2 regions of the Terrabacter sp. R4-6 genome follow, and region 2 is predicted to be linked to the other one. Evidence: predicted binding sites of a transcription regulator. Region 2 holds the regulator's gene; the other holds the start of a gene.

Region 1 (15,090 bases), 290 kb from region 2:
GCACGAGCCTCGACGACCTCGCCCTCGACCACGCGACGCGCACGCCGCACTTCGTCGCCGCCGGGTCACCGCGGGCACTCGTCCTCGACCTCATGCAGGCGCTGCGCATCTCGGCCGTGCCCGAGCTCGCCGACGACCGCACCCTCGTCGGCCTCCACACGCTCTCCGACGTCGTCGGGTCGGCGCCGCTGCCCAACGTCGCGGTCGTCATGGCCGGCGGCCGCGGCACGCGCCTCGGTGACCTGACGAAGGACACCCCGAAGCCGCTCATGACCGTGGCGGGGCGCTCGATCCTCGAGTGGATCGTCCTCGGGCTCGTCGGGGACGGCATCCGCGAGATCTACGTCAGCGTCAACTACCTCGCCGAGCAGATCGAGGAGCACCTCGGGGACGGGTCGCGCCTCGGCTGCACCGTGCGCTACCTCCGCGAGGACCCCGAGCGACCCCTCGGTACAGCGGGCTCCCTGACGCTGCTGCGCGACGAGCGACCCGACCTCGAGCACGCCGTCCTCGTCATGAACGGCGACCTCATGGTCGAGTTCGACGCGAGCGACCTGCTCGACGCCCACCGACGCACCGGCGCCGCCGTCACCGTGGCGACCCGCACCTACCAGCACGAGGTGCCGTTCGGCGTCGTCGAGAGCACCGACGGGCGCGTCACCGGCGTCTCGGAGAAGCCGACGCTGAGCTTCGACATCAACGCCGCCGTGTATGCCGTCGAGCCGCGAGCGCTCGCCTGGCTGCCCACCGGGCGCGCCAGCACGATGCCGGGCCTCGTCGAGACGTGCCTCGAGCGCGACGAGCCGGTGACGGCGTGGCCGATCCAGAGCGACTGGATCGACGTCGGCACCCCCAAGGACCTGGCCCGCGCGAAGGGCGAGACGTGAGCGCCCGCGTGAGCGACGACGCGAGCGCCACGGTCACGCTCGACGTGGCGGACGGCATACGAGCACACACGTACGACGAAAAGGCAGCTGTGACAACACTTTCCGGCCAGAGCACCAACGGCGACATCCCCGAGATCGAGCTGGCCGCGCGACCCGTCGAGGGATCGGTCGCCGGCAAGACCGTCCTCGTCACCGGGTCCGACGGCTTCATCGGGTCGCACGTCGTCGAGCGGCTGCTCGCCGACGGCGCGCACGTGCGCGCCTTCTGCCTCTACAACTCCAACGGGTCGACGGGCTGGCTCGACGAGTCCGACGCCTTCAAGGCCGCCGTCCGCGACGGGCAGGCCGAGGTCGTCCTCGGCGACATCCGCGATCCCGAGCACGTCATGGCCACCACCGAGGGCGTCGACGTCGTGCTCCACCTCGCGGCGCTCATCGCGATCCCCTTCTCCTACGTGGCTCCCCGCTCCTACGTCGAGACCAACGTCATCGGCACGCTCAACGTCCTGGAGGCCGTACGCCGTCACGGGACGCCTCGGATGGTCAACACGTCGACCTCCGAGGTCTACGGCACGCCGGAGTCGGTGCCGATCACCGAGGCGCACCCGCTGCGCGGCCAGTCGCCCTACTCGGCGACGAAGATCTCGGCCGACAAGATGTGTGAGTCGTACGCCCTGTCCTTCGAGACGCCGGTGACGACGCTGCGCCCGTTCAACACGTTCGGTCCCCGCCAGTCGACGCGCGCCGTCATCCCGACCGTTCTGTCGCAGCTGCTCGCCGGGGCGAGTCAGCTGGGGCTGGGTGACGTGACGCCCAAGCGCGACTTCACCTTCGTCGCCGACACGGCCGACGGCTTCGTCCGCGCTGCGCTGGCCGACGTCGCCCCCGGCACGACGATCCAGCTCGGCACCGGACGCACGGTCTCGGTCGGCGACGTCGTCGAGCTGTGCCGCAAGGTCACCGGCAGCGACGCCGAGATCGTCACCGAGAGCGAACGCATCCGGCCCGAGGGGTCCGAGGTGCAGATCCTGCTGTCCGACCCCTCGCTCGCCAACGAGGTGCTCGGGTGGGCGCCCACGGTGTCGCTCGAGGAGGGCCTCGCGGCCACGGCCGAGTGGCTGCGGCCGCGCGTCGACCCCGAGACCGCCGGGCGGTACCACCGGTGACGGCGACCGGCGAGGCCCACGCTCCCGGAGCGCGCGGCCCCGAGGGCACGATCCCGCTCGCCGTGCCCAACATCGGCGAGCTCGAGCGCCGCTACGTCCTCGAGGCCGTCGAGTCGGGCTTCGTCTCGTCCGTCGGACCCTTCGTCTCGGAGTTCGAGCAGCGCTTCGCCGAGCGGGTCGGGTCGAGGCACGCGATCGCCTGCGCCACCGGCACCGCCGCGATCCACATCGGCCTGCTCCTGCTCGGGGTCGGACGCGACGACGACGTCGTCTGCTCCGACTTCACCTTCGTCGGTTCGGTCAACCCCATCGCCTACTGCGGCGCGCGGCCCGTGCTCGTCGACGCCGAGTGGACGACCTGGAACATCGACCCCGCCCTGCTCGCCGCCGAGCTCGACCGCCGCGCCGCCGCGGGCGAGACCCAGCCCAAGGTCGTCGAGGTCGTCCACGTGCTGGGGCAGCCCGCCGACATGGGACCCCTCATGGACGCCTGCGACCGACACGGCATACCCGTGCTCGAGGACGCGGCGGAGTCGCTCGGCGCGACGTGGACGGCCGGACCGTACGCCGGACGCCACACGGGCACGGTCGGCCGGATCGGCTGCTTCTCCTTCAACGGCAACAAGATCGCAACGACCGGCGGCGGCGGCATGATCGTCACCGACGACGACGACCTCGCGGCGCGCGCCCGTCACCTGACGACGCAGGCGAAGGTGCCCGACGTCGGCTACCTCCACGACGAGGTCGGCTACAACTACCGCCTCACGAACATCGCGGCCGGCCTCGGCCTGGCCCAGCTCGAGCGGCTCGACGAGTTCGTCGCGGCCAAGCACCGCATCGCGGCCCACTACGACGAGGCCTTCGCCGACCTCCCGCTCGTCCTGCCGCCGCGCGTCGAGGGGCTCGACGCGACGTACTGGCTCTACTCGGTCCTCGTGCCCGAGTCCGACGGGCGTGGACGCGACGAGTTCCTCGACCACCTGAACGGGCTCGGCGTCGGGGCGCGGGCCCTGTGGCGGCCGCTGCACGACCAGCCGCCGTTCCTGTCGGCGCCACTGGTCGGCGGGGCGGTCGGTGACGGCCTCTTCGCGCGCGGTCTCTCGCTGCCCTGCGCGACCGAGCTGACCGAGGCCGACCAGGACCGCGTCGTCGCGGCGGTGCGCTCCTTCTTCGTCTAGTCCGGACGGCCGACGCGCCGAGCCCCGAGGTGGGGCAGGATGTCGACGTGGAGATCGCCATCGGGCTGCTCGCGATCGCAGCCACCGTCCTGGGCGGGTCGTGGCTCGCTGACCGGTTCGACCTGCCGCCGCCCCTCGTCCTCATCGTCATCGGCATCCTCGGCTCCTACCTGCCGTTCGTGCCCGAGGTGGCCCTCAGCCCCGACATCGTGCTGCTCGGCATCCTCCCGCCGCTGCTGTATGCCGCCGCGATCCAGACCTCGCTCGTGGACTTCCGCAACAACCGGGGCGTCATCCTCAGCCTGTCCGTCGGGCTCGTGCTCTTCACGGCGCTCGGGGTGGCGCTCTTCCTCCGGTGGGTGCTCGGTCTCGACTTCGGGGTCGCCTTCGCGATCGGCGCGGTCGTCGCGCCGCCCGACGCGGTCGCGGCCACGGCGGTCGGCCGCCGCATCGGGCTGCCACGACGCCTCGTGTCGATCCTCGAGGGCGAGTCGCTCGTCAACGACGCCACGGCCCTCGTCTCCTTGCGCACGGCCCTGGCCGCGGCCGGCCTCGCGTCGGGGGTGGCTTCCGGCGGGGTGTCCTTCGGTGGCGTCGTGCTCGACTTCGCCTGGGCGTCGGTCGGAGGCATCGCGATCGGGGTCGCCGTGGCGCTCGTCGTCTCCGTGCTGCGCCGGCACTTCTCGACCGAGCCCGCCTTCGACACGGTGCTGTCGTTCATGGTGCCCTTCGCGGCGTACGTCCCGGCGGAGGAGCTGCACGCCTCCGGGGTCATCGCCGTCGTCACGGCCGGTCTCGTCCTCGGCCACAAGTCGCCTCGCACCCAGACCGGCGCCTCGCGCCTCAGCGAGCGGATCAACTGGACCTCGATCCAGTTCCTCCTCGAGAACGCCGTCTTCCTGCTCATCGGCCTGCAGGTCTTCTACGTCATCGCCGACGTCCGCACCTCGAGCCTGTCGGCCGGGCAGATCACGCTCGCCGCGGTCGGCACGCTCGTCGCGGTGCTGGTCCTGCGGCCGCTCTGGATCGTGCCGTTCCGCTTCCTCAGCACACGCGTGTTCCGCATCGAGGCCCATGCCCCGTGGACGCACACCGTCGTCCTGTCGTGGGCCGGCATGCGTGGTGTGGTGACGCTCGCCGCGGCCCTGCTGCTGCCCCCGGAGACGCCGCACCAGAAGGTGCTCGTCCTCATCGCGGTCGTCGTCACCATCGGCACGCTGCTCATCCAGGGCACGACGCTGCCTGCCCTGGCCCGCTGGCTCGACGTGCGCGGACCCGACCCCCGCGAGGACGCGCTCCAAGCGGCCACGGTGCTGCAGGCCGCGACGCGGTCCGGCCTCGACGTGCTCGACCGGATGGACGACGTCGACGAGGCGACGCGGGAGATGCTGCGGTCCCGTTCCGAGGACCGGCTCAACCAGATGTGGGAGCGCCTCGGACCGCGCAGCGGCAACGACGACGAGACGCCGAGCGTCCGCTACCGACGGGCCCGGATGCAGATGCTGCAGGCCGAGCGCGACGAGGTCCTCCGGCTGCGCGACGAGGGGCGAGCCGACCACGTCGTGCTCCGTGTCGTCCTCAGCACCCTCGACCTCGAAGAGACCATGCTCGACCGCATCGACGACCAGGAGAGCCGCCTGGCAGAGAGTGAGATGTTGCCCGTGGACACGATCGAAGCCCCGTGCGAGCACCTGCAGGAGACCGACACGTGCGTCGAGCCGCGCACGCCGGAGGGGTGCGAGGAGTGCCTGCGCGACGGCACGACGTGGGTGCACCTGCGTCTGTGCCTCCAGTGCGGGCACGTCGGCTGCTGCGACTCCTCCGAGATGAAGCACGCCACCGCGCACTTCCACGAGACGCAGCACCCCGTGATGCGCTCCATCGAGCCGGGTGAGGCGTGGCGCTGGTGCTTCGTCGACGAGGTCGTCGGCTGAACCCCGGGATCGCTCAGCCGGTGTGCTCGGCCAGCAGGTCCAGGAACGCGGCGCCGTACTTCTCCGCCTTGACCGGCCCGATGCCGTTGACCGTGAGCAGCGCGGCGGTGCTGCCCGGTCGTGCCCTCACCAGCTCCCACAGCGTGCGGTCGGGCAGCACGACGTAGGCCGGCACGCCTTCGGCGTCGGCGATCGCCCGCCGCTCGGTGCGCAGCAGCTCGAAGAGCGCCCGGTCGGCAGGGCTGGCTCCGGCCCCAGTCGCGGCTCCAGACCCGGACCCGGCCGAGCGTGAGCCCGACGACGAACGGCTGCGTGCCGGCGCGGCCGAGAGCCGACGCAGCTCGACCTTCTCCGCTCCGTCGAGGATCGGACGGGCCGCCTCCGTGATGGTGAGAGCACCCATCCGACCCGGGTCGGGGACGAGCACCGAGCGCGCGACGAGCTGGCGGATGACCGAGCGCCACTCCCGGTCGGCGAGGTCGCTGCCCACCCCGAAGGTCGGCAGCTGGTCGTGCCCCCAGCTCGCGATCTTGTCGGTGCGCTTGCCGAGCAGCACGTCGATGACGTGCCCGGCGCCGAAGCGCTGACCGGTGCGGATCACGGCCGAGAGCACCTTCTGCGCGGGCACGGTGGCGTCCCACATCTGGGGCGGCTCCATGCAGGTGTCGCAGTTGCCGCAGTCGCCTGACTCCTCGTCGAAGTACGCCAGCAGCAGCCGCCGGCGGCACGTGGAGGCCTCGGCGTAGCCCAGCATGGCGTCGAGCTTCATCGAGTCGACGCGCTGGTGCTCGGCACTGCCGTCGGATCTCGTGATGAACGAGCGCTGTTGCACGGCGTCGGCGAGGCCGTAGGCCATCCACGCCACCGCCGGCTCGCCGTCGCGGCCCGCCCGACCGGTCTCCTGGTAGTAGCCCTCGAGGCTCTTCGGGAGGTCGACGTGCGCGACGAAGCGCACGTCGGGCTTGTCGATGCCCATCCCGAAGGCGATGGTGGCCACGACGATGACGCCTTCGTCACGACGGAACCGTTGCTGGGCGGCGGCCCTCGCCTCGCTGGGCAGGCCGGCGTGATAGGCGATCGCGTCGTAGCCCTGCTGGCGCAGGAACGCCGAGATCTCGTCGGTGCGCTTGCGTGACTGGCAGTAGACGATGCCGGCGGAGCCGCGGAAGCTCGCACCGTCGTTGCCGCTCTCGAGGAAGCGCAGCAGCTGGGCGCGCGCGTCGCTCTTCTCCTCGACGACGTAGCGGATGTTGGGCCGGTCGAAGCTCGAGACGAACTCGGCGGCGCCGTCCAGGCGCAGCCGCTGGTGGATCTCGCTGCGGGTGAGCGCGTCGGCGGTGGCGGTCAGCGCGATGCGCGGCACCCCGGGGAAGCGTGCGGTGACCTCGGCGATGCGGAGGTACTCCGGCCGGAAGTCGTGGCCCCACTGCGACACGCAGTGCGCCTCGTCGATGGCGAAGAGCGCGATGCCGGCTCCGGTGGCCGCGTCGTCGAGCAGACGCAGGAAGGAGGGCATGAGCAGGCGCTCGGGCGCGACGTAGAGCAGGTCGAGGCGGCCCTCACGCACGTCGCGGCGGACGGCGTCGGACTCCTCGGCGGACGACGTGGAGTTCCAGAAGGCCGCCCGCACACCGAGCAGGCGCAGGGCCTCGACCTGGTCGTGCATGAGCGCGATGAGCGGCGAGACGACGATGCCGACGCCGGGCCGCACGAGCGCGGGCAGCTGGTAGCACAGCGACTTGCCGCCACCGGTGGGCATGAGGACGACCGTGTCGTGACCCGTCACGACGCGGTCGACGATCGCCTGCTGGGCGCCGCGGAACGAGCTGAAGCCGAAGACGTCGTGCAGCACGCGACCTGCGGCCCCGCCGTCGTGCGGGCGCTCGTCCGGAGCGACGGGCGCGTCGCCCGTCACCTCGGCGGCGACGACCTCGAGCTCGGACCCGACCAGGTGCTTCTCCATGACGCGGCGAGCGTACCCGTCACCGCGGACCGGCCTTCAGTCGAGGCGCTGCGTGACGGTGTGCGTGCCGCCGTCCTGGACGACCGTCGTCGTCGCGCCCTGCACGAGGGCGAGGAACGGGGCCACGTGGCCGCACTCGACGTCGGCGACGATCGGCACGCCGAGCATGCCGAGGGCGTCGACGACGGCGGCGTGCTGGGTGAAACCGTGCGGCTCGGGTGCGCTGGTGCGCGATACGAGCACGCCGTTGGCGGCGTCGAACCAGCCGCTCAGGCGCATGGCGTGCAGGGCTCGGCAGATGTCGTAGGAGCTCCATTCGGCGATGTCGAGCAGCACGACGGTGCCCTCGGGCGCGTGGTCGCGGGTGAAGGCGCCGATGTCGGCGAAGCGCCCGCCCGCGAGGAAGCTCACCGTCTCGACGCAGCCCGCGACGAGACGCCCGGAGAACGTGACCGGCTCGTCCTCGTGGCCCGGGTCGATCCGCGTCCACGTGCCACGGCCGTCGAGCGTCATCTCGGACACCGTCGGGTCGTCGGCGTAGTCGTCCCAGCCGCCGGAGCGGTGCCGGCCGGGGGAGTGCTGGCGCAGCTCGTCCCCGCCCGCGGTGCCCGCGACGTCGACCCAGTGGAGTATGCCGTCCGGCAGGGCGTACGGGGTGTCCATGAGGTTCTGCCCGTGGATCGTCGCGATGCCCGTGGTGAGGGTGAGTGGGGTCAGCCACGTCGAGGTGTCGGAGAAGCCGACGCACCACGTCGGTTCGGTGGCGGCGACCGCGTCGAGGTCGAGCAGGTCGAGCAGGTCGATGCCGGTCTCACCGCCCCACGGCGGGACGACCGCACGGATGCTCGGGTCGAGGAGCATCGACATCAGCTCGGCGGCACGTGCCTCGCGCGGCCCGCTGACGTGGCTGGGCGCGTGGTTGAGCTCGCCCACGACGACGTCGAAGCCACGGTCGCGGAGGGACTGGACGGCATACGCGAACCGTCCCCAGAGGGCATCGGACACGCCGGAGCTCGGCGACGTGACGCCGATCCGGTCGCCGGGGCGCAGCGGGGCGGGGTAGCGGATCGGCATGGCTGCCATCGTGCCAGCCATGCCGATCCGCTTCAGCCCGATATCGGGCCCGGCCCGTCGGTGCCTCAGGCCTTGGCGGCCGTGAAGCCCTGCTCGAGGTCGGCGACGATGTCGTCGATGTGCTCGATGCCGACCGAGAGGCGCACGAGGCCCGGGGTCACGCCGGCGGCCAGACGGTCCTCGTCGGGGCCCTGGGAGTGCGTCGTCGACGCGGGGTGGATGACGAGCGAGCGCACGTCACCGATGTTGGCGACGTGGCTGTGCAGGGTCAGCGCCTCGACGAACTTCTTGCCCGCCTCGAGGCCGCCCGCGATCTCGAAGGAGAGCACGGCACCCGCGCCGCGCGGCGTGTACTTCTCCGCCAGGGCGTGGAAAGGACTGTCCGGCAAGGACGCCCACACGACCTTCTCGACTTGGTCGTGCCCTTGGAGGAAGGCTGCGACCTTGTGGGCGTTCTCGAGGTGGCGCTCGATGCGCAGCGACAGCGTCTCGATGCCCTGGGCGATGAGGAACGCGTTGAAGGGCGACGCGGCGGGGCCGAGGTCGCGCAGCAGCTGGACGCGCGCCTTGAGGATGAAGGCGAGGTTGGCCCCGAGGGTGCTGCCGACGCCGAGGTCGCGGGCGAAGACGAGCCCGTGGTAGCTCTCCTCCGGCGTGTTGTAGTTGGGGAACTTCTCCGGGTCGGCTCCGAAGTCGAAGCTGCCCGCGTCGACGATGACACCGGCGATCGAGGTGCCGTGGCCGCCGAGGTACTTCGTCGCGGAGTGCACGACGACGTCGGCTCCCCACTCGATCGGGCGGATGAGGTAGGGCGTCGCGACGGTGTTGTCGACGACGAGCGGGACCCCGTGCTCGTGCGCGAGGGCCGCGACGGCCTCGATGTCGAGGATCTCGCTCTTGGGGTTGGCGATGGTCTCGCCGAAGAGGAGCTTCGTGTTGGGCCGGATGGCAGCGCGCCACGAGTCGATCGACGTCGGGTCCTCGACGAAGCCGACCTCGATGCCGAACTTGGGCAGCGTGTGCTTGAAGAGGTTGAAGGTGCCGCCGTAGAGGCTGGGGGAGACGACGACGTGGTCGCCGGCCTCCGCGATGTTGAGCACGGCGAGGGTCTCGGCCGCCTGGCCCGAGGCGACGAGCAGGGCGCCGACGCCACCCTCGAGCGCCGCGATGCGCTGCTCGACGACGTCGGTCGTCGGGTTCATCAGGCGGGTGTAGATGTTGCCGAACTCCTTGAGCCCGAAGAGGTTCGCGGCGTGGTCGGTGTCGTTGAAGACGTAGCTCGTCGTCTGGTAGATCGGCAGCGCGCGCGCTCCGGTGGCGCTGTCAGGGGCCTGGCCGGCGTGGATCTGCTTGGTCTCGAAGGACCAGTTGGGCTCGGTCATCGGTCGTCCTGCTCTTCCTGGGTCGTGTCGCTGACCGGGGTCCCGTGTCACCGGGCCCCGTGCACCGACGGGTCGGTGCGGGAGAGAGGCTCTCCGCGCTTGCCCGCGCGCCGGGTGGCGTCGACGGGCCAGGTCCTCACCCGGGGCACCCCACCGCGGTTGGAGGGTTGCCGGCCAGCGAGCCGGGGCTTGTCGCTGGCGCTCATGACCTACCGGCGAGTCTACGTATGCGTGTCCGCCACGTGGGAGGGCGTGTCCTCATCGTGGACGCGTCGTCACCGGCGTGGGCGCCTGGCGCGTGTTGGGAAGTGCCGGCTCGGGTGGGATCGCTTGCAGGGCAGAGGAGTTCGTTGTCCACAGATGTGCCAGCGGGTCTTGCGAGTCGTTCGAACACGTGTTCTCATCGAGGGAGAGGCAAGGACCATCGAGAGGAGGCTCACCGTGCCGTTCACCCCGTCACCGGTCGAGCCGCCCGGCGCGCGCTCCGGAGGGCCCTGGCCGGTGCTGCGTGCCCGATGGTCCTCCGACCCGGACCACTGGGCGCGCACCCTCGACCCCGTCCTCGACCCCGTCCTGGAGCGGCTGCGCGCGGGGCGCGGGCGGGCCCGAGCGGCGGCGGCGCTGGAGGGGCTGGCGCGGGCCGGGGAGCGGGTGCTCGCCGAGATCCAGGCGCTCGAGGTCGCCAAGGCCCGCCTCGAGGCCGACCTGCTCGCCGCGTACGGCGCACTGGCCACCATCGAGGCCCAGCAGATCCAGGCCCTGCCCGCCGGTGCCGCCGCCCGGGTGTCCGCGCGGGTCTCTCCCGAGCGGGTCGTCACCGAGGAGATCGCGCTCGCGACCGGCGTCGGCACCGGTGAGGTCGGCCGCCGGCTCGCGGTGGCCACCCGCCCGCGACGGCACCGGGCGCTGCTCGGCGCGCTCCGCGCCGGGGCGACCTCGCTGCACCGGGTGCTGCAGGTCGCCTCCGAGACCGGCCCGCTCCCGGACGCGGACCTCGCCATCGTCACGGACGCGGTGCTCGCCCCGTCCCGGGACGGTCAGCCCGTCCCGCAGCGCACCTTCACCGCCCGGCTGCGGCGCGCGGTCGCCTCGGTCGATGCCCGGGGCAGCGCCGAGCGGCACGCGCACGCCCGGGCCCGACGCGGGGTGTTCGGCCGGGTCACCGACGACGGGATGGGCTGTCTGACCGTCACCACCGACGCCGCGTCCGTCGCCGCGGTCATGGACCGCCTCGACACCAGCGCACGGGGACTGCGCGTCGCGGGCGACCCGCGCAGCCTCGACCAGCTCCGCGCCGACCTCGCCACCGACGCCCTCCTGCGCGGATCGGGCACCACCGAGCCCGCTCCCGCCCACGCGGCCGCTGGTCAGGCGGCATCGCTGGCGTGGATCGTCGTGCCCTTCGAGGTCGCCACCGGACAGTCCGACACCGCGTGCGAGCTGCCCGGCCACGGCTGGGTCACCGCCACCCACGCCCGCGAGATCATCACCCGACCCGGCTCCGTCTGGGCCACCCTGCCCGTCGACCTGCGCACCGGCCGAGCCCTCACCCGACCGACCCGCACCTACCGCCCCACCCAAGCCGTCCTCGAGCACGTCCAAGCCGTCGACGGCACCTGCCGCGGACCCGGCTGCCACGTCCCCGCCACCCGCTGCGACCTCGACCACGAGACCCCCTGGCCCACCGGACCCACCAGCACCGACAACCTCCACGCCAAACACCGCCTCCACCACAACCTCAAGACCACCGGCACCTGGACCTCCGCACCCGACACCGACCACGGCCTCACCTGGACCACCCTCACCGGCCGCAGCTACACCACCCACCCCAAGAACTGGCGCGCCGGCGTCTCCCCACCGGACCCTCCCGACGCACGACGCCTCCAGAGCCCGACCCCGCAGACCCCTTCCGCGACCGACGACGAGTCGCCGCCCTTCTGACCCGGTCGAAGCCTCCGTGGCGTGAATCACGAGGACGTCCTACTAAACCGAACTCGCGAGTAGGATCACGATCCGTGAGCACGAATGCCGACTTCGACCTGTTCCGGACCAGCGAGGACCACGAGGCCCTGAGGGAGGCCGTCCGCGCGGTCGCCGAGGACAAGATCGCCCCGTACGCCGCGGCCGTCGACGAGGAGGCGCGCTACCCCCAGGAGGCGCACGACGCCCTCGTCGCGTCCGACTTCTTCGCCCCCCACGTGCCCGAGGAGTACGACGGTGTCGGGGCCGACGCCCTCGCGACGTGCATCGTCATCGAGGAGGTCGCGCGCGTCGACGCCTCCGCGTCCCTCATCCCGGCCGTCAACAAGCTCGGGTCGCTGCCGCTCATCCTCGCCGCCAGTGACGACGTCAAGGCCCGCTACCTGCCGCCGCTCGCCAAGGGCGAGACGACCTTCTCCTACGGCCTGTCCGAGCGCGAGGCCGGCTCCGACACGGCCGCGATGAAGTGCCGTGCCCGCCAGGACGGCGACGGCTGGGTGCTGAACGGCCAGAAGTCGTGGATCACCAACGCCGGTGTGTCGGAGTACTACACCGTGCTCGCCGTCACCGACCCCGACGGACCCCGCGGCGGCAACGTCACGGCGTTCGTCGTCGAGAAGTCCGACGAGGGCTTCACGTTCGGTGAGAAGGAGCGCAAGCTCGGCATCAAGGGCAGCCCCACCCGTGAGCTGATCTTCGACGGCGTGCGGATCCCCGGCGACCGCGTCGTCGGCGAGGTCGGCGACGGCCTCAAGATCGCCCTCCGCACGCTCGACCACACGCGCGTCACCATCGGGGCCCAGGCCGTCGGCATCGCCCAGGGCGCCCTCGACCAGGCGGTCGCCTACGTCAAGGAGCGCAAGCAGTTCGGCACGCGCATCGCCGACTTCCAGGGCATCCAGTTCATGCTCGCCGACATGGCGATGGAGCTCGAGGCCGCCCGTCAGATGGTCTACGTCGCGGCCGCCAAGTCCGAGCGTGGCGACAAGGACCTCACCTTCTTCGGCGCAGCCGCCAAGTGCTACGCCTCCGACGTCGCGATGAAGATCACGACCGATGCCGTGCAGCTGCTCGGCGGGGCGGGCTACACGAGCGACTTCCCGCTCGAGCGGATGATGCGTGACGCGAAGATCACCCAGATCTACGAGGGCACCAACCAGGTCCAGCGCCTGGTCATGGCCCGCCAGGTCCTCAAGTAGGCTGGGCGCCGCTCGCGCGGGGAGGCCGGGCCATCGCGCCATGACACCCGACGACGAGAAGGACGCCTGTGGACCTGAGTCCTGACCCCCAGCCGGACCCCCAGCCCACGGTCAGCGTCATCATGCCGATCCTCAACGAGGAGAGGCACCTTCGCGACGCCGTCGCGATGATCCTCGCGCAGGACTACCCCGGACCTCTCGAGGTCGTCCTCGCGCTCGGGCCGTCGACGGACCGCACCGACGAGGTCGCCGCCGAGCTGGCCGCAGCCGATGCCCGCGTGCGGGTCGTGGCCAACCCGACCGGTCGCACGCCCGACGCGCTCAACGCCGCGATCGGCGCCAGCACCGGTGAGGTCATCGTCCGCGTCGACGGCCACGCCGAGATCCCCGACGACTACATCAGCGTCGCGGTCGGTGAGCTGCTGCGGGTCGGCGCCGACAACGTCGGCGGGATCATGGACGCCCAGGGGACGTCGCCCTTCGAACGCGCCGTGGCCGCAGCGATGCGCAGCCCGCTCGGCGTCGGCAGCGCACGCTTCCACACCGGTGGTGAGGCCGGTGACGCCGACACCGTCTACCTCGGAGTCTTCCGCCGCGCAGCCCTCGAGCGGGTCGGTGGCTACGACCCGCACTTCGCCCGGGCCCAGGACTGGGAGATGAACCACCGCATCCGCGAGACGGGCGGCAAGGTGTGGTTCACCCCGGCGCTCAAGGTCACCTACCGCCCTCGTGCGTCCGTCCAGGCCCTGGCCAAGCAGTACTTCCACTACGGACGCTGGCGCCGCGTCGTCGCCCGTCACCACGAGGGCACCATCAACCCGCGTTACCTCGCACCACCGACCATGGTCGGTGTCACCACGGTGGCCACGATCGCCGGCTTCGTCTGGGCGCCTGCCTGGCTCGTCCCGGCGGCGTATGCCGCGGGCGTGACCGCAGGAGGCCTCGCCATCAGCAGGGGAGAGTCACCCGCGACCCGAGCGGTGACGCCGGTCGTCCTGGCGACGATGCACTGGTCGTGGGGCATAGGGTTCCTGACGAGCCCGAGCCGCCTCAAGCGCTGACCCAGGGCGCCACCGCCCGACCTCACCTCACGACACCGCATCGGAAAGGGACGTCGATCGTGCTCGACAACGCGAAGCTGCTGGTGCAGCTGGGCCAACAGGTCGTTCGCCGCCAGCTGGCCAAGCGCAGGCTCTCCGAGCGCCTGCAGCGATCCGGCCTCGAGCCGGGCGCCGACGCCCCGTTCCGGTGCGCCGTCTACTTCTCCGACGACCCGGTGAACCTCTACCAGATCCGGCAGTGGTACGCCCCGCTGCAGGAGCTCGCCAAGACGCAGCCCGTGGTCGTCATCTCGCGCATGCCCGAGACGACGAGCCTGCTGCTCGACGAGTGCCCGCTCCCCGTCGTGCACGGCCCGCGCGTCACCGACATCGAGGCCTTCATGGCGGGACACGAGATCGGGCTCGTGCTCTACGTCAACCAGAACGTCCGCAACTTCCAGATGCTCCGCTTCGCCGACCCGGCCCACGTGTTCGTGAGCCACGGCGAGAGCGACAAGTCCTACATGGCCTCGAACCAGCTCAAGGCCTACGACCGGGTGTTCATCGCCGGACCGGCCGCCGCGGAGCGCCTCCGCGGGGCGCTCGTCGAGTTCGACGTCGCCACGCGGGCGGTCGAGATCGGTCGGCCCCAGGCGGACGTGACCTACGAGGCGCCGCAGCTGCCCGACGACGGGCGCACTACGGTCCTCTACGCCCCGACCTGGGAGGGCGACCGCCAGAGCATGGCCTACGGGTCGATCGCCAGCCACGGCGCGGCGCTGCTGACCAGCCTGCTCGCCGACCGCAGGTTCCGTGTCGTCTACCGACCGCACCCGCGCTCCGGGACGTTCGACCCGGCATACGGCACGGCGTCCACCCACCTGGCCCGCCTCGTCGCGGAGGCCAACCACGCCGACCCGACGGCCGGGCACCTCGTCGACACGGAGACGGCCTTCGGCTGGCACCTGGCCCGCCTCGACGCGTGCGTCACCGACATCTCCGCCGTCGCCCTCGACTGGCTCGCCACGGGGAAGCCGCTCGTGCTGACGCGTCCCGCGAGCCCGCTCGCGGACGTCGAGCCGACCCGGCTCAACACGAGCGTGCCCATGGTCGAGGTCGACCGCGCCCGCGAGATCGTCAGCATCCTCGACGACGCGATGTCGGCCCCCGAGGACTCGCGTGCCGAGGTCGTGCGTCACTACTTCGGCGACACCAGCCCGGGCGCGGCGACACAGCGCTTCGTGCAGGCCGCGACCGAGCTCATCGACGCGCGGGTCGACCGGATGG
Region 2 (15,090 bases):
GCGCCTTTCGTCGCGCCGACGACCGTCGTGGGAGTCATCGTCGCGCTCGTCTCGGTCGTCTGGGTCACGGGTGCGGGCTGGCTCGCGTGGGTGGCGGCCCTGCCTGCCCAGGCCATCGCGGCCGTGGCCCGGTCGTGCGCCGACCTGCCCTTCGGTGCCATCGCCTGGGGTGACTCCGCCGGCGCGGCGATCCTGCTCGCGCTCCTCACGGTCGGCGTCGTCGTAGCGGCGCCCTGGGCGTGGCTCCGCACCCGACACCGACCCACGGTCGCGGTCGCGGTGGTCGTGCTCACCGCGGGCTTCGCAGCGCCGACCGCCCCGATCGCGTGGCCCCCACCCGGCTGGGCCCTCATCGCCTGCGACGTCGGGCAGGGCGACGGGCTCGTGGTCGACAACGGCGGCGGGCACGTCGTGGTCGTCGACGCCGGCCCCGACCCCGAGCCGATGCGGGCGTGCCTCGACCGCATCGGCGCGACGGCCGTCGACCTCGTCGTGCTGACCCACTACCACGCCGACCACGTCGGCGGACTGGCCGCGGTGCTCGAGCGACCGGTCGCCGAGATCCGGGCCTCGCCCGTCCTCGACCCGCCAGCCGAGGCAGCCCGCGTCGCCCGGCTGGCCGCGGCCCGTCGCATCCCTCTGGGCGAGCTGCGGGCGGGGGAGCGCCTCACAGTCGGCGCGGTCAGCGCGGACGTCTGGTGGCCCGCCCGGCGCATCGACGCGGGCTCCGTGCCCAACAACGGCTCGGTCGTGATGACGATGCACGTCCACGGGCTGACCGTGCTGCTCGCGGGTGACATCGAGCGCGAGGCCGCCGGGCAGGTGCTCCACGAGTCGCAGCTCGACCCGCAGCGCTGGGGCCGCGTCGACGTACCGAAGGTGTGTATGGGAGACATCGGACCGCGGCAGAAGCCGAGCCTAGATCGACAGGGGAAACCATGACAGCCAGCGAGCGCCACCAGCCGCACGACACGACCCGTGAAGACGCTGAGCTCATACGCGAGCGCCTCGAGCAGGCCGTGTCGACGACCGCTGTCGTCCCGACGGGACCGACTTTGCGCCTGCGTTTGGTTCGCGGCTGCCGAAGCGCTCTCTCCAGACGACCGGAGGGCGCCCACCGGTAGGTCCCAGGGCCGGGACGTTCGACAACTTCCTGTCATGCCGATGTCAGGGCGTTCCGGTTCGCCGCCTGGAGGATGATTACGTGGGGGCCGTAAGCGCGGCGAGTGGGACGGGCTCTCACCCGACGGTCAGGCTGAGTAGAGCTGGGCCAGCATGCGATGGCCCACCCGCTCGAAGTCCTGGTCTCCAACGCCGAACGCCCAGACGGCTGTCCCCACTGCCTCGGCGACCATCGCTCGGCGCCAGTCCTGTGGCTCGCGTGGATCCTCGCCGTAGCCGGTCATGAAAGCGGTCTCTAACTCCGGGTTCCGCGCGAAGTCCTGTCGCGCGAGACGCACGAAATCCTCACTCGGAGGCCGGAGGTCCGCACGCCCAAAGTCGATGATCCGGACCAGTCCGCCGTCAACGAGCCAGTTCCTCGGCTGCCAGTCACCGTGCGTTGGGACTACCCAGGCGCCCTCGTCGGGCCAGTGAGACAACTCCTCGCGGACGTCGCTCACGACCTCAGGGTCGATCCGGTGTGGCATCGAGAGGTGCCGCTGGACGCGGGCGCCCAAGTTGCGGTTCCACGCGCGGTCGAACGTCGCCGTCTGCGCGTGGTAGCGCGCCAGCAGCGAACCGGCCTGACGGTATGTGTCGGGGTCGTCCTGCGCGGCTGTGCCCTCGACGAGCTCGCCCGGCAGATAGCCGGTCACAAGTACCTTGGCTGCCTCATCGCCGAAGAGGATCTGCGGGGCGCGACCGGTGCTGACCCACGGCTGCAGCCACTCGCGGTGGGCTCGGAGCTCACGGACGATGTGTCCATCACTGGGGCCGCCCGCCTTGAGGATCAGCGGGCCCTCTGCGCTCGTCAGTTTCAGGACTCTCGTCTCGACCAAGCCCCAGCTGAGGTCGGCCACCACCCGCGCATCTGGGACCCAGCGGGTTAGGAGCGCCACCTGGTCGGGCCGCAGCCTGCTCGTTTCAAGAGACACGGCGAACCAGTCTAGGTGCGTCGAGCCCAGCGGATTCGCACATCTTGAACCGGCCGGCGAGGACATGCGCATCTGCCGCGCTGAGGGCATCAGCTCCATTCACCTTCAGGTCAGCCTCATGCGTCGTTGATGCTTCCCGATCGTCGTACCGAAAGTGTGTAGAGGAGACATCAGACAGTTTGAGTGCCGGGCCTATACCGACAGGGAACCATGACCGGGAGCGAGCGCCTCGGCCGCAGGACACGACCCGTGAAGATGCTGAGCTCATACACGAGCGCCTGGAGCAGGCTGTGTCGACGACCCCTGGCGTATCGACAGGTCTGGCCGTGTGTGGGTTTGGGTCGCGGATGCCGAGCGCTCTCACCGGGTGACGGGCGACGGGTATCGATAACTGACTTCTGGCCGGGACGTTCGGCAAGCCCGTCAAGCGTATGACCGGGCATTTTAGATGGGACCTGCCACGAGGGCACCCGTCCGTCCCCGCCCCGCGGGCCACCTCCGGCTGCGACGATGTCCGACATGAACAAGTGGTGGCGGCGCGCGGTGCTCATCCTGTGCGTCGCTCTCGTGCTAATAGCCGCGGTGGTCGTCGTGCTGTGGATTCGGCAAGGTACCGCGCCCGTGACCGCGGCGGACCTTGCGCAGGTGAACGGGACATTCTGGGCGATCGGTGCTGCGGTGGTGGCGCTCATCGTCTGGTTCGTTTCACGGTGGCAGAACATCACCAGCGCGGAGATCGCGACCGCGACTCTGGACCAGGTCGAGGCCGCCGCGGACCTTCTCGCCGAGCGAACCCTCCAAACCTGGGCGCAGCAGGCCACCGCGCGGGGCATCGTGACCCCCGCCCCTGCCCGTGTGCGCTGGCGGTGGGCGACCTCGGACCTCGGCGCGTCCCGGGATGAGGTGAACCGGTCCCCCGCACTCGCCGTCGACCCCGCACCGATACGCGAACTGGGCGGCGAGGTGCTTGCCTCCGGTGTGGTGGCCCGCTTGCACGACGAGGTATACACCCGGCTGCGGCACGGCCGGCTCGTGCTTATCGGGGGCGCGGGCACGGGAAAGACCGGCGCGATGCTCCTGCTCTTGCTCGCCGCCCTGCGCCACCGCAGCGGTTCCCCCCGCGAGCATCGTGCTCAGGTGCCCGTGCCGGTCTGGCTAACCCTTGGATCATGGGACCCCGATCAGCAAGGACTGCAGGACTGGGTCATTCGCTCTCTGCAACGGGACCACCCTTACCTGAGGGCCGCCAACTTCGGCCCGGATGCGCCCGCTCGGTTGTTCAACACGGCCAGGATCGCGCTGTTTCTCGACGGCCTTGACGAGATGCCGGAAGCCCAGCGCCCACGCGCCGCGCAGCGACTGCGGGAGGAGTCCGCCGGCTTGCGCGTGGTGCTCACAAGCCGACCTGATGAGTACCGCGCCATCTTGCATGCCGGTGAGCAGGTACCCAACACCGCCGTCCTCGAGATGCGGCCCGTCGGGGTCGGCGCCTCCGCCCAATACCTGCTTGCGGACCGCACCCCCACCGACGCCGGCCGCTGGACCAAGCTCACCGCCCACCTCACTACCCATCCGGAGGGCGTCCTCGCCGATGCCTTGAGCACCCCCTTGGCCCTGTCTTTGGCCCGGGCCGCCTATCAGCACCCCGACACCGACCCCGGCCTGCTCCTTCATCAAGACCTCGACACCCCGCGGGCCGTGCGGGGACACCTGATTGACCATGCCTTCACGAACGCCTACCCCGACCGGCAGGAGCGCGACCACGCCCGATACTGGCTCGGCTCGCTCGCCCACCACATGAACACCCGCCCCGGGGGACCCACGCGCGACCTTCCCTGGTGGCACATCCCGTCCTACTTCCCGCGCCGCCGCCGGCCCTTTGCCCGGACGGCGCCAGAAGTGCTCGAACCCAAAGTGTTTGCGCCGCGACGGCTGTCGCGACAGGAAGTCGCGGAGGTGTTCCGATGGACGCTTCCGACCATGCTCGTGACTGGGCTCGCGAGTGGACTTGCGGTCGGGCTCGCGCGCAAGATTACAGGCGGGCCTGTGGACGGGCCTTTGGCAGGCCTCGTCGTCGGGCTGTTGATCGGGCTCATGTCCTTCGGCCTTGCTCTCTTCGAAATCTGGGCGGGGCCGACGTCTGCAGCAACGGACATGTCGCCGCGGCGTACTCATCGGGCGGACAGGCGCTACTCGCTCACTGCGGCCGTCGCGGTCGGGCTGGTGGTCGGGCTCGGGACTTGCCTCGCCATGGGGCTCGTTTTCGGGCGCTCGGGCTATCTCCAGCTCGGACTCGTGGGCGGACTCGCGACCGGGATCGTGGCCGGGACATGCGGCATGCTCTGGATCGGCTCTGAGAGCCCGGCGGTCATCCTGTCAGTCGCCGAACTTAGGTTGTGGTTGACCACCCGGCGACAAGTCCGCTTCATGCCCCTGCTTGACCAAGCATTTGACCGGCAGGTCCTGCGGCAGGCAGGGACGGTGTACCAGTTCCGCCACGCCGAACTGCAGGACCGGCTAGCAGCCCACTACGAGTGCCAAAACCCTGATCGCCTATCTTCGACGCTCCCCGTGGAATAGATCTGCCGAGCATGCCTCGACGGTGCTGACGCTCGCCCGTGGGGTTGAGAACGGGACGTCCGACCATGCCCTCCCCGAGCGCATCAGCTCCGTTCGCCGTCAGGTCTGCCTCGTGCTCGTTGATGCCGCCCGTTCCTCGTGCTCAAGGTGGCCCACCACGCGTCGAGCAACCGCGACGACCGCATCCTCGACCACGTCGACGGACGGCTGGCCCTGATCAGCGTCGGCGCCGGCAACGACTACGGCCACCCGGCGCCCGCGACGATGAAGGCCCTGCAGGAGCGGGGGTTCGAGGTGCACCGCACCGACCTCGAGGGCGACGTCGCGATCGTCAGCGACGCCGACGGCGTCCGGGCCGTCTCGGGATGACGGCCGTCGCGGGTGACACCCCGCGCCGGGTCCCGTCAGGCGGGGTTCGTCGGTGTCGAGGGGTCGACCGGCGCGTCCTCCGGGCCTGCCGGAGCGCGAGGCACGTCGCCGTCGACATCGTCGGCGACCTCGTCGGCGACCTCGTCGGCGACCTCGGTGGCAGGCCCGGCGAGCTCGAAGTCCGCGAAGTCGAAGCCGGGCGACACGAGACAGCTGACGAGCGCGTCGGCGCCGCCCGGCACGGTGCGCTGCCAGACGTGCGCGGGGACGACCGCCTGGGCCACCTCGCCTGCCGCGAGGTCGAGGCCGAGCACGACCGACTCCACGTCACCGTCGGACGGCGGCTGTGCCCCGGCCCCGCCGAGCTCGAGAACGACCGAGCCGGTGTGGGCGAGCCAGACCTCGTCCGAGGCCACCCGGTGCCACGCCGAGGACTGGCCGGCGGGCAGCAGGAAGTGGATGAGGGTGGCGGTCGCGCGCACGCGACCGTCCGGCAGCGTCACGCTGTCGGGGGAGACCCACGTCTGGCGGAACCAGCCACCCTCGGGGTGGGGCTGCAGGTCGAGGACGTCGGCGAGGGGCGGGCGCATGCCGTCCATCATCCCCGCCCCTCGCACCGTCCGCTCGGCCGTGCTCGGCCGTGCTCGGCCGCGATCAGCCGCGCTTCACCGACGGGTCGGCGGGCTTCGGCGGCCAGGGGAAGAAGCCGCTTGTCCGCCGCACGTAGTCGGCGTAGTCCGGGCGGCGGTCGCCGATGTCCTTCTCGAGCAGCTTCTTGCCGGTGCCGCCGTAGAGGTTCCACACCATGACGGCGGGCGACAGGACCGTCAGCACGCCGGGCCAGGCGCTCGCCGCGACGAGGAAGAGCCCTGTCCAGACGCTCGCGTCGCCGAAGTAGTTCGGGTGCCGGGTGTAGCGCCAGAGGCCAGTGTCGAGCACCGTGCCTTTGTTGGCCGGGTCGTTGCGGAAGCGCGTCAGCTGCAGGTCGCCCACCGACTCGAAGAAGAAGCCGATCACCCAGACGACGACGCCCAGCCACAGCACCCAGCCGATGCCGCCCTCGACGAACATCGCGATCTGGACCGGCAGCGAGACGAACCACATGATGACGCCCTGCGGCAGGTAGATGTGCAGCAGCGCGTACGTGCTCGGGTTGCCGTCGGCGCGCTTCAACATCGCCTCGTAGCGCGGGTCCTCGCCCTTGCCGCGCGACCGGCTGAAGATGTGGGCCGCGAGACGAAGTCCCCAGAGCGCGGTGAGCACGAGCGCGAGCCAGCGGCGGAGCGCGTCGCCATGACCGCCGCTCGTCACGAAGGCCGTGAGCGCGATCGCCACGAAACCCAGCCCCCAGGTCACGTCGATGACGGCCTGCTTGCCGACGCGCATCGCCACGGCGAAGGTGATGCCGAGGACGACGACGACCGCGAGGGCCGTGAGCAGCAGCGTGCGCCCGAAGGCGCCGCCGTCGAAGCCGGCGGCCTCGGCCGCCGGAGCCACACCGGGGGCGATGGTCGCCCAGACCGAGGTCACGGTGGTCACCCGGCCCGGACGGGCGGCATACCGCTGCGGCCGTCGGCCGTCGGCTTGACGGCGAGGATCTGGTCGACGCCCATGCGACCCTCCTCGAAGGCGAGGGCGCCACCGACGAGGTAGAGGCGCCAGACGCGGCCGACCTCCTCGCCGACCATGGCGACGACGCGGTCCCAGTTGGCTTCGAACGTGTCGTACCAGGCGTTGACGGTCCACACGTAGTGCTCGCGCAGGGCGTGGACGTCGCGCACCTCGAGGCCGGCCTGCTCGATGAGGTCGACGGTCTCGCCGACGGGGCGCATGTGCATGTCGGGGGCGATGAAGGCCTCGATGAAGGGACCGCCGCCCGGACGCGTCGTGCGCGACATCTGCTGGATCAGGGCGCGGCCACCCGGTCGCAGCAGACGGTGGATCTGGCCCGTGAACGTCGGGTAGTTCTTCTCTCCGACGTGCTCGCCCATCTCGATCGAGGAGATGGTGTCGAAGGGGCCGTCCGGCACCTCGCGGTAGTCCTGGAGCCGGATCTCGACGCGGTCCTGGAGGCCACGCTCGCGGATCCGCTCGTCGATGAAGGCCTTCTGCTCGCTCGAGATCGTCACCCCGACGACCTGGGCGCCGAACTTCTCGGCCGCGTGGAGCGACAGCGAGCCCCAGCCGCAGCCGATGTCGAGGTGCCGGCCGCCGGGCTCGATGCCGAGCTTGTGGCACACGAGGTCGAGCTTGTCGCGCTGGGAGTCCTCGACGGTGTAGCCGGGCTCGGTGCTCGTCCAGTAGCCGCAGGAGTAGGCCATGTGCGGGTCGAGGATGAGCGAGTAGAAGTCGTTGGAGAGGTTGTAGTGGTGCTCGATGGCACTGCGGTCGCGGGTCTTGGTGTGCAGCCGACCGCGGAGGCGGGCCTGCGAGACGGGAGGCTCGGGCGGCAGTCCGACGACCCCGAGGTCGAACGCGGTCCGGATGCCGTTCTTCGCGACGGCGGCCACCGTGCCGGCCGAAGGACGCCCACCCGCGAGCGTGCGGGCTGTCGACCAGACGCGCCGGAAGCCGTCGAGCAGGTCACCCTCGACGTCGAGCTCGCCGGTGACGTAGGCCTGCGCGAGACCGAGCTCGCCGGGGTGGCGCACGAGGCGGCGCAGGGCGGCCGGGTCGCGCAGGACGACGGTCGGGGCGTCGGTGGGTCCGGCGACGGTGCCGTCCCACGCCTTGAGGCGCACCGGCAGCTGCCCGCCGAAGAGGGGCTCGACGACGGCCGCCAGCCGGGCGGCGATGCCGTTCGGACGGGAGGACGCCGTGGAGGGGGCGGGAGCGTCGGGGCGGTCGTCGGTCATGGTCATCGGGGTGGCCTCTCGTTGGGGGTCGACTCGAGATGATTCGGTGCCGGCCGCGTCCCGGATGGGACCGCTCGGCAGGTCCTCATGGAGATACCCCGATGGCTGCCTCCCGTCGCGCGTCCCCGGCGGCGACGAGGCCGTCCGGACCGAGCACGGCCGCACCGACGCCACCGAAGTACATGTGGGGTCCGGGGTAGTGGTGGGAGGGCAGGCCGCTCGCCTGCACGGCCGCAGCGATGTCGTCGGAGGGCTCGTGCTCGACCCGGGGGGAGCCGTCCGCCATGAAGCGCACGTGCAGCCGCGGGGCGTCGATCGAGTGCTGGAGGTCGTCGCCGCGGAGCAGGCCCCGCCCGAGCACCTGCATGAGCGCGGTCGTGATCCGGTCGGCGCCGGGCGAGCCGACGGCGAGCGCCCCACCGCTGGCGCTGCGGCCGGTCGTCGGCGCCATGTTGGACGCGAGACGCGTGCCCGGCGCGACGGCGTGGAGCCCGAGCCCGTTGAGCTCAGGCTCGCCGAGCGCGTTGTTGAGCAGGATGCCCGTGCCCGGGATCACCATGCCGGCGCCGTAGCCGGCGGACATCGTGATGCCACAGGCGTTTCCGTGCTCGTCGACGACCGAGACGTGGGCCGTCGAGGCGGATGTCGGCAGGCCCGGCAGGCCGTATCGCTCGACCGCCTCGAGGAGGGCGTGGCCGTCGGCCTCGAGGTCGTGGCTCCGGTCGTGGACCGAGAGGCGGTAGGCGAGCACCCGGCGCTGGATCTCGATGACCTCGCTCCACGTCCAGTGCTCGTGCCGCGCGAGCTCTCCCAGCATGACGGCGAGCATCGGGCCGCCCACGGAGGGCGGCGGGTTGAGGGCGATGCGCCACGACCCGACGGTCCGCATCGTGGGGCTGCGCACGACGGGCGCGTATGCCGTGAGGTCGGCCTGGGTGACGAGCCCGCCGTTCGCGGCCATGTCGTCGACGAGCACATGTCCGACGGCGCCCGTGGTGACGAGCGAGACGCCTTGCGCCGCCAGGAGGTCGAGGATGTCGGCGAGGTCGAGGTTGAGCGAGGTCTCGCCCGGCTCGAGGGGACCCCCGTCGGCCCCCGTCACCAGCGCGTGCGCCTCGGGGTCGTCGCCGAAGAGGCTCTCGCGGACGAGGCCGAGGTAGAGCGCTGCGGCCGCGCCGATCCGGTAGCCCTCGCGGCACGCCCGCGCCGAGGGTTCGACGAGGCGGCGCCACGGGACGACTCCGAAGCGGTCCCGTGCCGCCGAGAGCGCCTGCAGCGCGCCGGAGTTGGCGACGGAGCCGTGGCCCGCCCCGATCGCCACGCCGCCGCCGTAGTCGGTGCGCACCTCTCGCACGCCGTGCCCGAACGCCGACGCGTCGAGGCCGCGCCCGGGCATCTCGACGTTGCCGTCGATGACGACCGGTTCGGCGCCGGCGAGCCAGACGTTGACGAAGGCGCCGCCCATGAGGCTGACGACGCCCGGTTCGGTGCTCATGGCGGCCACCGATGCGGCGACGGCCACGTCGACGGCGTTCCCACCCTCGGCGGCCACCTCGAGACCGGCGTCGAGCGCGGAGGCGTTGGGAGCGGCGAGGGCGACCCTGGTCATGAGGCCACCGTATGCCGGGTCGTGGCCGGGCGCGTGGTGGTGCTGGTTGCCGGAGTGGTCGGCCCTCAGGCCTTGGCGCCGACGAGCTCGGCGGTGGAGACGAGCGGGTCGGCCCCGGCCGCCTCGCAGAGCGCGTCGAGCGCAGCGGCGACGGCGGGGACGCGCTGCAGGTCGGGCGTGGTCACGGCGAGGATCTGCCGGCGCGACGCGGGGGAGAGGGGAAGGGTCGCGACCTCGTCGTGCTTGGCCGCGTTGAGGATGAGGTCGGGCACGAGGGCCACGCCGAGCCCGGCCGTGACGAGCCCGAGCTGGGCGACGTAGTCCTCGGTCTCGAAGGCGACGTTGGGGCGGAAGCCGGCGGTGTCGGCGAGCGACAGGAGGTGGCCGCGACAGCGGGGGCAGCCGGCGATCCACTCCTCGTCCGAGAAGTCGGCGAGGGAGGCGGCCGCGTCGTCGGCGTGCGGGTGCGTGCCGGGGACGACGAGACGCACCTCGTCGTCCATGAGCCGGCGCGTCACGAGGAGCGAGAGGTCCTCCTCGAGCTCGCCGAGGTCGCCTCCCTCGTAGGCGAAGGCGACCGCGACGTCGCAGTCGCCGTTGCGCAGGGCCGCGAGCGACTCGGGCGGCTCGGCCTCGGTGAAGGTGACGGTGATGTCGGGGTGGCGGGCCTTGAGGATCGCGAGCGTGCGAGGCACGAGGGTCGCCGACGAGCTGGGGAAGGCCTGGAGGCGGACGCGTCCCGCGCGCAGGCCGGCGATCGCGGTGATCTCCTCCTCGGCCGCGTCGAGGGCGGCGAGGACGCCGACGGCGTGGCGCGCGAGCACCTGACCGGCCTCGGTGAGGCGGACCTGGCGGCCGTAGCGCTCGACGAGGACGGTCCCGGTGCGCTGCTCGAGGCGCCGGACCATCTGCGAGATGGCCGGTTGCGTGAAGCCCAGCGCGTTGGCGGCGCTCGTGAAGCTTCCCTCGTCGGCAATCGCCTTCATGACCCGCAGGCCGGCAGCATCGATCATGCCCTGATCATAACCGATGATTATGGAATCATGCGGGATCCGGTCGGCAGGCAATGGTCCCCGAGAGGCACGTAGGCTGACCGGGTGCAGCAGCCGGACCGCATACCCGCGCAGACGACGGCCGCGGCGGTCACCACGGCGACCACCCGGCTGTCCACGTCGCGCACTCTTCCCCTCCGGACGCACGACCTCGGCAGCTTCGACGACCTCGTCGACCTCGTCAGCGGCGGAGGGGTCGTCGTGCTCTCCGGCGCGGGGCTCTCGACCGACTCCGGCATCCCCGACTACCGCGGACCCGACGGGACACGTCGCGTCGAGCCGATGACGTACGGCGAGTTCGCCGGGTCGAGCGACGCCCGTCGACGCTACTGGGCCCGCAGCTACATCGGCTGGCAACGGTTCAACGCCGCCGCTCCCAACGAGGGCCACCGCGTCGTCACCGACCTCCAGCGCGCGGGCTACGTCGGGCCGATCATCACCCAGAACGTCGACGGCCTGCACCAGGCGTCGGGCGCCACCGACGTCATCGAGCTGCACGGGTCGCTCGAGCGCGCGGTCTGCCTCACGTGCGGTGAGTACACCTCCCGAATCGGCTTGCACGAGAGGATGACCGAGGCCAACCCCGGTTTCATGGACCGCTTCGCCGAGGCGGCGCACGCGGTGGGCTCGCAGTGGGGGGAGCAGGTGCGTCCCGACGGAGACATCGTGCTCGCCGACGCGCTCGTCGAGTCCTTCCACGCCCCGCGCTGCCTCGTCTGCGGCCACGACACCGTCAAGCCCGACGTCGTCTTCTTCGGCGAGTCGGTGCCCAAGGCGGTGGTGGAGCACTGCTTCTCGCTCGTCGAGGGTGCCGGCGCCGTCCTCGTCCTCGGGTCGTCGCTGTCGGTCATGAGCGGCTACCGCTTCGTCCGTCGCGCGCACCAGCGCGACGTGCCCGTCGCGATCGTCACCCGCTCGGCGACGCGCGGCGACGCCGAGGCCACCCTGCGCCTCCACGCGCCTCTCGGCACGACCCTGACGGAGCTGCGTGATGCTCTCGGGCACTGAGCTTCCTTGGTATGCCGCCCTCCCGGAGTCCGGGCCCGGGCCGTCCGTCCGCTGGACCTCGGCCGCGTTCGAGGGCGAGCTGCGCGACTGGGTCGGTGGGGTCCTGGGCGGTCTCGGCGCCGACCTCGTGTCGCTCGAGGCGGTGCACCAGCGTCCGTGGTCGACGGTGTGGCGCGCGGTCGCGTCGAACGGCGCCACCTACTGGGCCAAGCAGAACTGCGACCACCAGTCGTTCGAGGCGGCGCTGCTCGTCGTGCTCGACCGGCTCTCGCCCCGCCGGGTCGTCCCGGTCGTCGCGGTCGACCTCGAGCGGGCTCTGCACCTCGTCCCCGACCAGGGTCCCGTCCTCGCCGAGACGGTCGACGACGATGACGTCGATGCCTGGTGCCGAGTCGCCGCAGAGGCGATGCGCCTCCAACGTGACCTCGTCGGCCACGGGTCAGACCTCGTCGCTGCGGGCGTCACGAGCTTGTGCCCGGCCGAGGCGGCGGCGTACGTCGAGGCGCGGGTCGCGTCCCTGACGGGGCTGCCCACGGACGACCCGCGCCGCATGTCCGGCGACGTCGCGCACCGATTGCGCGCCCTGCTCCCCGCGGTCACGGCGTGGGCCGAGGACGTCCAGGCACTCGGCCTGCCCGAGAGCCTCGTGCACAACGACCTCCACGCCAGCAACGTCTTCGCGACGGCGGACGGGATGCGCTTCTTCGACTTCGGCGACGCCCTGCTCGCGCACCCGCTCTCGGCGCTCTTCGTCCCGCTCAACGTGCTGCTCCACCGCTTCGAGACCACCCCCGACGATCCCCGGCTGCGGCGGGTGGGGGACGCCGCGCTCGAGGTCTGGGGCGACGTCGTCCCGGCCGGTGAGCTGCGGGCGGCGCTGCCGTCCGCGCTGCGGCTCGGTCGGCTCGGCCGGGCCGAGTCGTGGCTACGGGTCACCGCGACGCTGACGCCGGCCGAGGCCGTCGAGCACGGCGATGCAGGCACCTGGTGGCTCGGTGCCCTGGGCGACGAACCGCCTTTGTCCTGAGGGCTACTCGGCCACCGACCGGGCCGACCGCGCTTCGGCGCCGTCGGCCTCGCGCAAGTCCCAGAGCTCCTTGGTCTGCACGCCCCAGTACGCCGCGAAGAGCACGATGATGATGACCTCGGCGATGAGGACGAGGTGGTCGAAGCCGCTCACCGTCAGGGCCGTCAGCACCGTCACCCCGAGGGCGACGGCCAGGGCGACCGCGATGGCGATGTAGATGCGCTTGTAGGCGGTCCCGCTCGCCCCCGCGGCCCCGGCTGCGCCCCGGTGCCGCTCCTCGGCCCTCAGCGCGCTGAGGACCATCACGGCGATGACCCCGGCCACCATGGTGCCCGCGGCGACGCCGTGGCTCAGCGCGATGAAGCGGTCGCGCAGCACGAGGAAGAGGGTCAGCTCACCGAGCAGGACCGCACCGCACACGACGGAGACGACCACCGAGCGCACCGTGGGCCGCTCGGACGGGTCGCGCGTCATCGCGCCCCGCTTGAGCCAGGCGGCCACCAGGGCCGCGAGCACGGCGACGATGACGAGCGACCAGATGTTGTTGCGCACGGCCGCGGCGATCTCGGCCGGGGTCTGGGTGTACGCGTTCGGCCCGCACCGTCCGTCCGGCACCGTCGGCACCATGGCGACAACGAAGGCCATGAAGCCCGAGAAGTTGAGCAGCACGTCCTCCTCGGGCGAGTGGCCCTTGTAGGCGATGAGGCTGGCCCCGAGCGCGCAGAGCGAGCCGACGAAGACGGTCCGCGCCGGCGTGTAGTAGTACGCGCTGATCGAGCCGAGCCAGCACGAGTGGTCGGTCTCCCACCACCACTGGTAGCCGACCGAGAGCAGCAGCATGAGCAGCAGCGCGATCATCGCGCCGCGCAGGTAGCGGTAGGTGAGGACGACGTCGCGGGTGCGGCCAGGTGCCATGGCGGTCTCCTTCGCAGGGCTCACGGGTCAGAGTCTGTCGCCGCCTCACCCGATACGCCTCCCGGGACGCGACGATGCCGTCGGCGCGGAGGGCGCCGACGGCATCGTCGTCGGTGGGGGAGCGGGCGCTGTCAGAGCCGGCGCAGGACCGCCGTCACCTTGCCGAGGATCGTCGCGTGGTCGCCGTCGATGGGCGAGAAGTCGGGGTTGTGCGGCATGAGCCACACGTGCCCGTCGGTGCGCTTGAACGTCTTGACCGTGGCCTCGTTGTCGAGCATCGCGGCCACGACGTCGCCGTTCTCGGCGTGCTGCTGCTGGCGCACGACGACCCAGTCACCGTCGCAGATCGCGGCCTCGACCATCGAGTCGCCGTTGACCTTGAGGAGGAAGAGGTCGCCCTCGCCGACGAGCTGCTTGGGCAGCGGGAAGACGTCCTCGACGACCTCCTCGGCCGTGATCGGCACACCGGCCGCGATCTGGCCGAGCACCGGCACGTACGACGCCTCGGGGCGGGCATCGCCCGAGTCGGTCTCCGTGTCGTAGTGGTCGCCGCGCGGACGCGGCGCGGTGGCGTCGCCCCCGCGGTAGCCGAGCTCCTCGGCCTTCGCGTCGGGCGAGACGACCTCGAGGGCCCGCGGCCGGTTCGGGTCGCGGCGCAGGTAGCCCTTGGCGACGAGGGCGTTGAGCTGGTGCGAGACGCTCGAGGGGCTGGCGAGGCCGACGGCGTCGCCGATCTCGCGCATGCTCGGCGGGTAGCCGCGCCGGTCGACGGAGTTGCGGATGACCTCGAGCACCCGCCGCTGGCGGACGGTGAGACCGTCGCCGGTCTCGCGATCGGGAAGCTCGGTCACGCCCATGGTGTCCCCTTCGTCGGCTCGTCAGACCGCGTCGTGACGCTGGGTGTGGGGCCAGTGTCAGTGGTGGCTGGTGAGGTCTGTGGTGTGAGGAAAGACTACGCAGTTCGAACACAGTTGCCAAACACCTGTTCGATGCGTGTCTCGACTTCGTCGAACATCCGTGCTACAACTCGTACAGACGTTCTATCGAACATGTGTTCGCCAGTTCAGGAGCAAGGGGAGGTCACCATGAGCGCCATCGTCCTCGAGGCCGTTCGTCAGCCGCACACCGAGGAGCCCGCGCGGTCGCAGTCGACCGGCCGGCCTCGCCTCGTCCTCGTCCCCACCGGGCCCGAGGCCGCGCGTGCGGCCCGTGCCGCGAGGCCGCCGATGCGCCTGACGCGTTTCGGCCGCCTCGTCGTCACGCTCCTCGTCGCGGGCGTCGTCTCCGTCCTCGGTGTCGGCCTGGCGGGCCAGCTCGCGTCGGCCACGGGCGAGCCACGCACGATCACGGTCCAGTCCGGCCAGACCCTGTCGGGCATCGCCGCCCGCGAGCTTCCCGAGCTGACCACGGCCGAGGGCGTCGTCGAGCTCCAGATCGCCAACGCCCTCAGCACCACAGCGATCCACAGCGGCCAGCAGCTCGTCGTCCCGGGTCGCTGACCCGTCCAGCCCGTCCAGGGCCCGTCCCGTGTCGTATGCCGTGTGCTCGGCTGCGCCGGTCCCGGCCCTCCTGATCCGCC

What was found. Region 2 encodes LexA, which represses DNA repair genes until DNA is damaged. Its sites were predicted from a motif close to TCGAACANNTGTTCGA; they were not measured.
Region 1: a site for LexA is predicted at 9,971-9,986, ahead of ACSSS0_RS17760 (HNH endonuclease signature motif containing protein). Genes of this name have one in related genera too.

What each region holds. Positions count from the first base shown of each region.
Region 1 covers NZ_CP197224.1:3,812,293-3,827,382, forward strand. The annotation lists gene ACSSS0_RS17725 (nucleotidyltransferase family protein) at 1-887, shown strand, start outside; gene ACSSS0_RS17730 (SDR family NAD(P)-dependent oxidoreductase) at 884-2,053, shown strand; gene ACSSS0_RS17735 (DegT/DnrJ/EryC1/StrS family aminotransferase) at 2,050-3,231, shown strand; gene ACSSS0_RS17740 (Na+/H+ antiporter) at 3,279-5,165, shown strand; gene recQ (DNA helicase RecQ) at 5,179-7,128, opposite strand; gene ACSSS0_RS17750 (LD-carboxypeptidase) at 7,165-8,223, opposite strand; gene ACSSS0_RS17755 (bifunctional o-acetylhomoserine/o-acetylserine sulfhydrylase) at 8,268-9,584, opposite strand; SAM riboswitch class IV at 9,675-9,794, opposite strand; gene ACSSS0_RS17760 (HNH endonuclease signature motif containing protein) at 10,026-11,525, shown strand; gene ACSSS0_RS17765 (acyl-CoA dehydrogenase family protein) at 11,600-12,763, shown strand; gene ACSSS0_RS17770 (glycosyltransferase family 2 protein) at 12,832-13,824, shown strand; gene ACSSS0_RS17775 (CDP-glycerol glycerophosphotransferase family protein) at 13,884-15,090, shown strand, end outside.
Region 2 covers NZ_CP197224.1:4,102,399-4,117,488, forward strand. The annotation lists gene ACSSS0_RS19050 (ComEC/Rec2 family competence protein) at 1-942, shown strand, start outside; gene ACSSS0_RS19055 (phosphotransferase family protein) at 1,251-2,021, opposite strand; gene ACSSS0_RS19060 (hypothetical protein) at 2,616-4,676, shown strand; gene ACSSS0_RS19065 (hypothetical protein) at 4,824-5,045, shown strand; gene ACSSS0_RS19070 (cupin domain-containing protein) at 5,081-5,635, opposite strand; gene ACSSS0_RS19075 (DUF1295 domain-containing protein) at 5,700-6,575, opposite strand; gene ACSSS0_RS19080 (class I SAM-dependent methyltransferase) at 6,581-7,906, opposite strand; gene ACSSS0_RS19085 (gamma-glutamyltransferase) at 7,986-9,509, opposite strand; gene ACSSS0_RS19090 (LysR family transcriptional regulator) at 9,575-10,522, opposite strand; gene ACSSS0_RS19095 (Sir2 family NAD-dependent protein deacetylase) at 10,607-11,569, shown strand; gene ACSSS0_RS19100 (phosphotransferase) at 11,553-12,596, shown strand; gene ACSSS0_RS19105 (hypothetical protein) at 12,600-13,535, opposite strand; gene lexA (transcriptional repressor LexA) at 13,643-14,368, opposite strand; gene ACSSS0_RS19115 (LysM peptidoglycan-binding domain-containing protein) at 14,597-15,010, shown strand.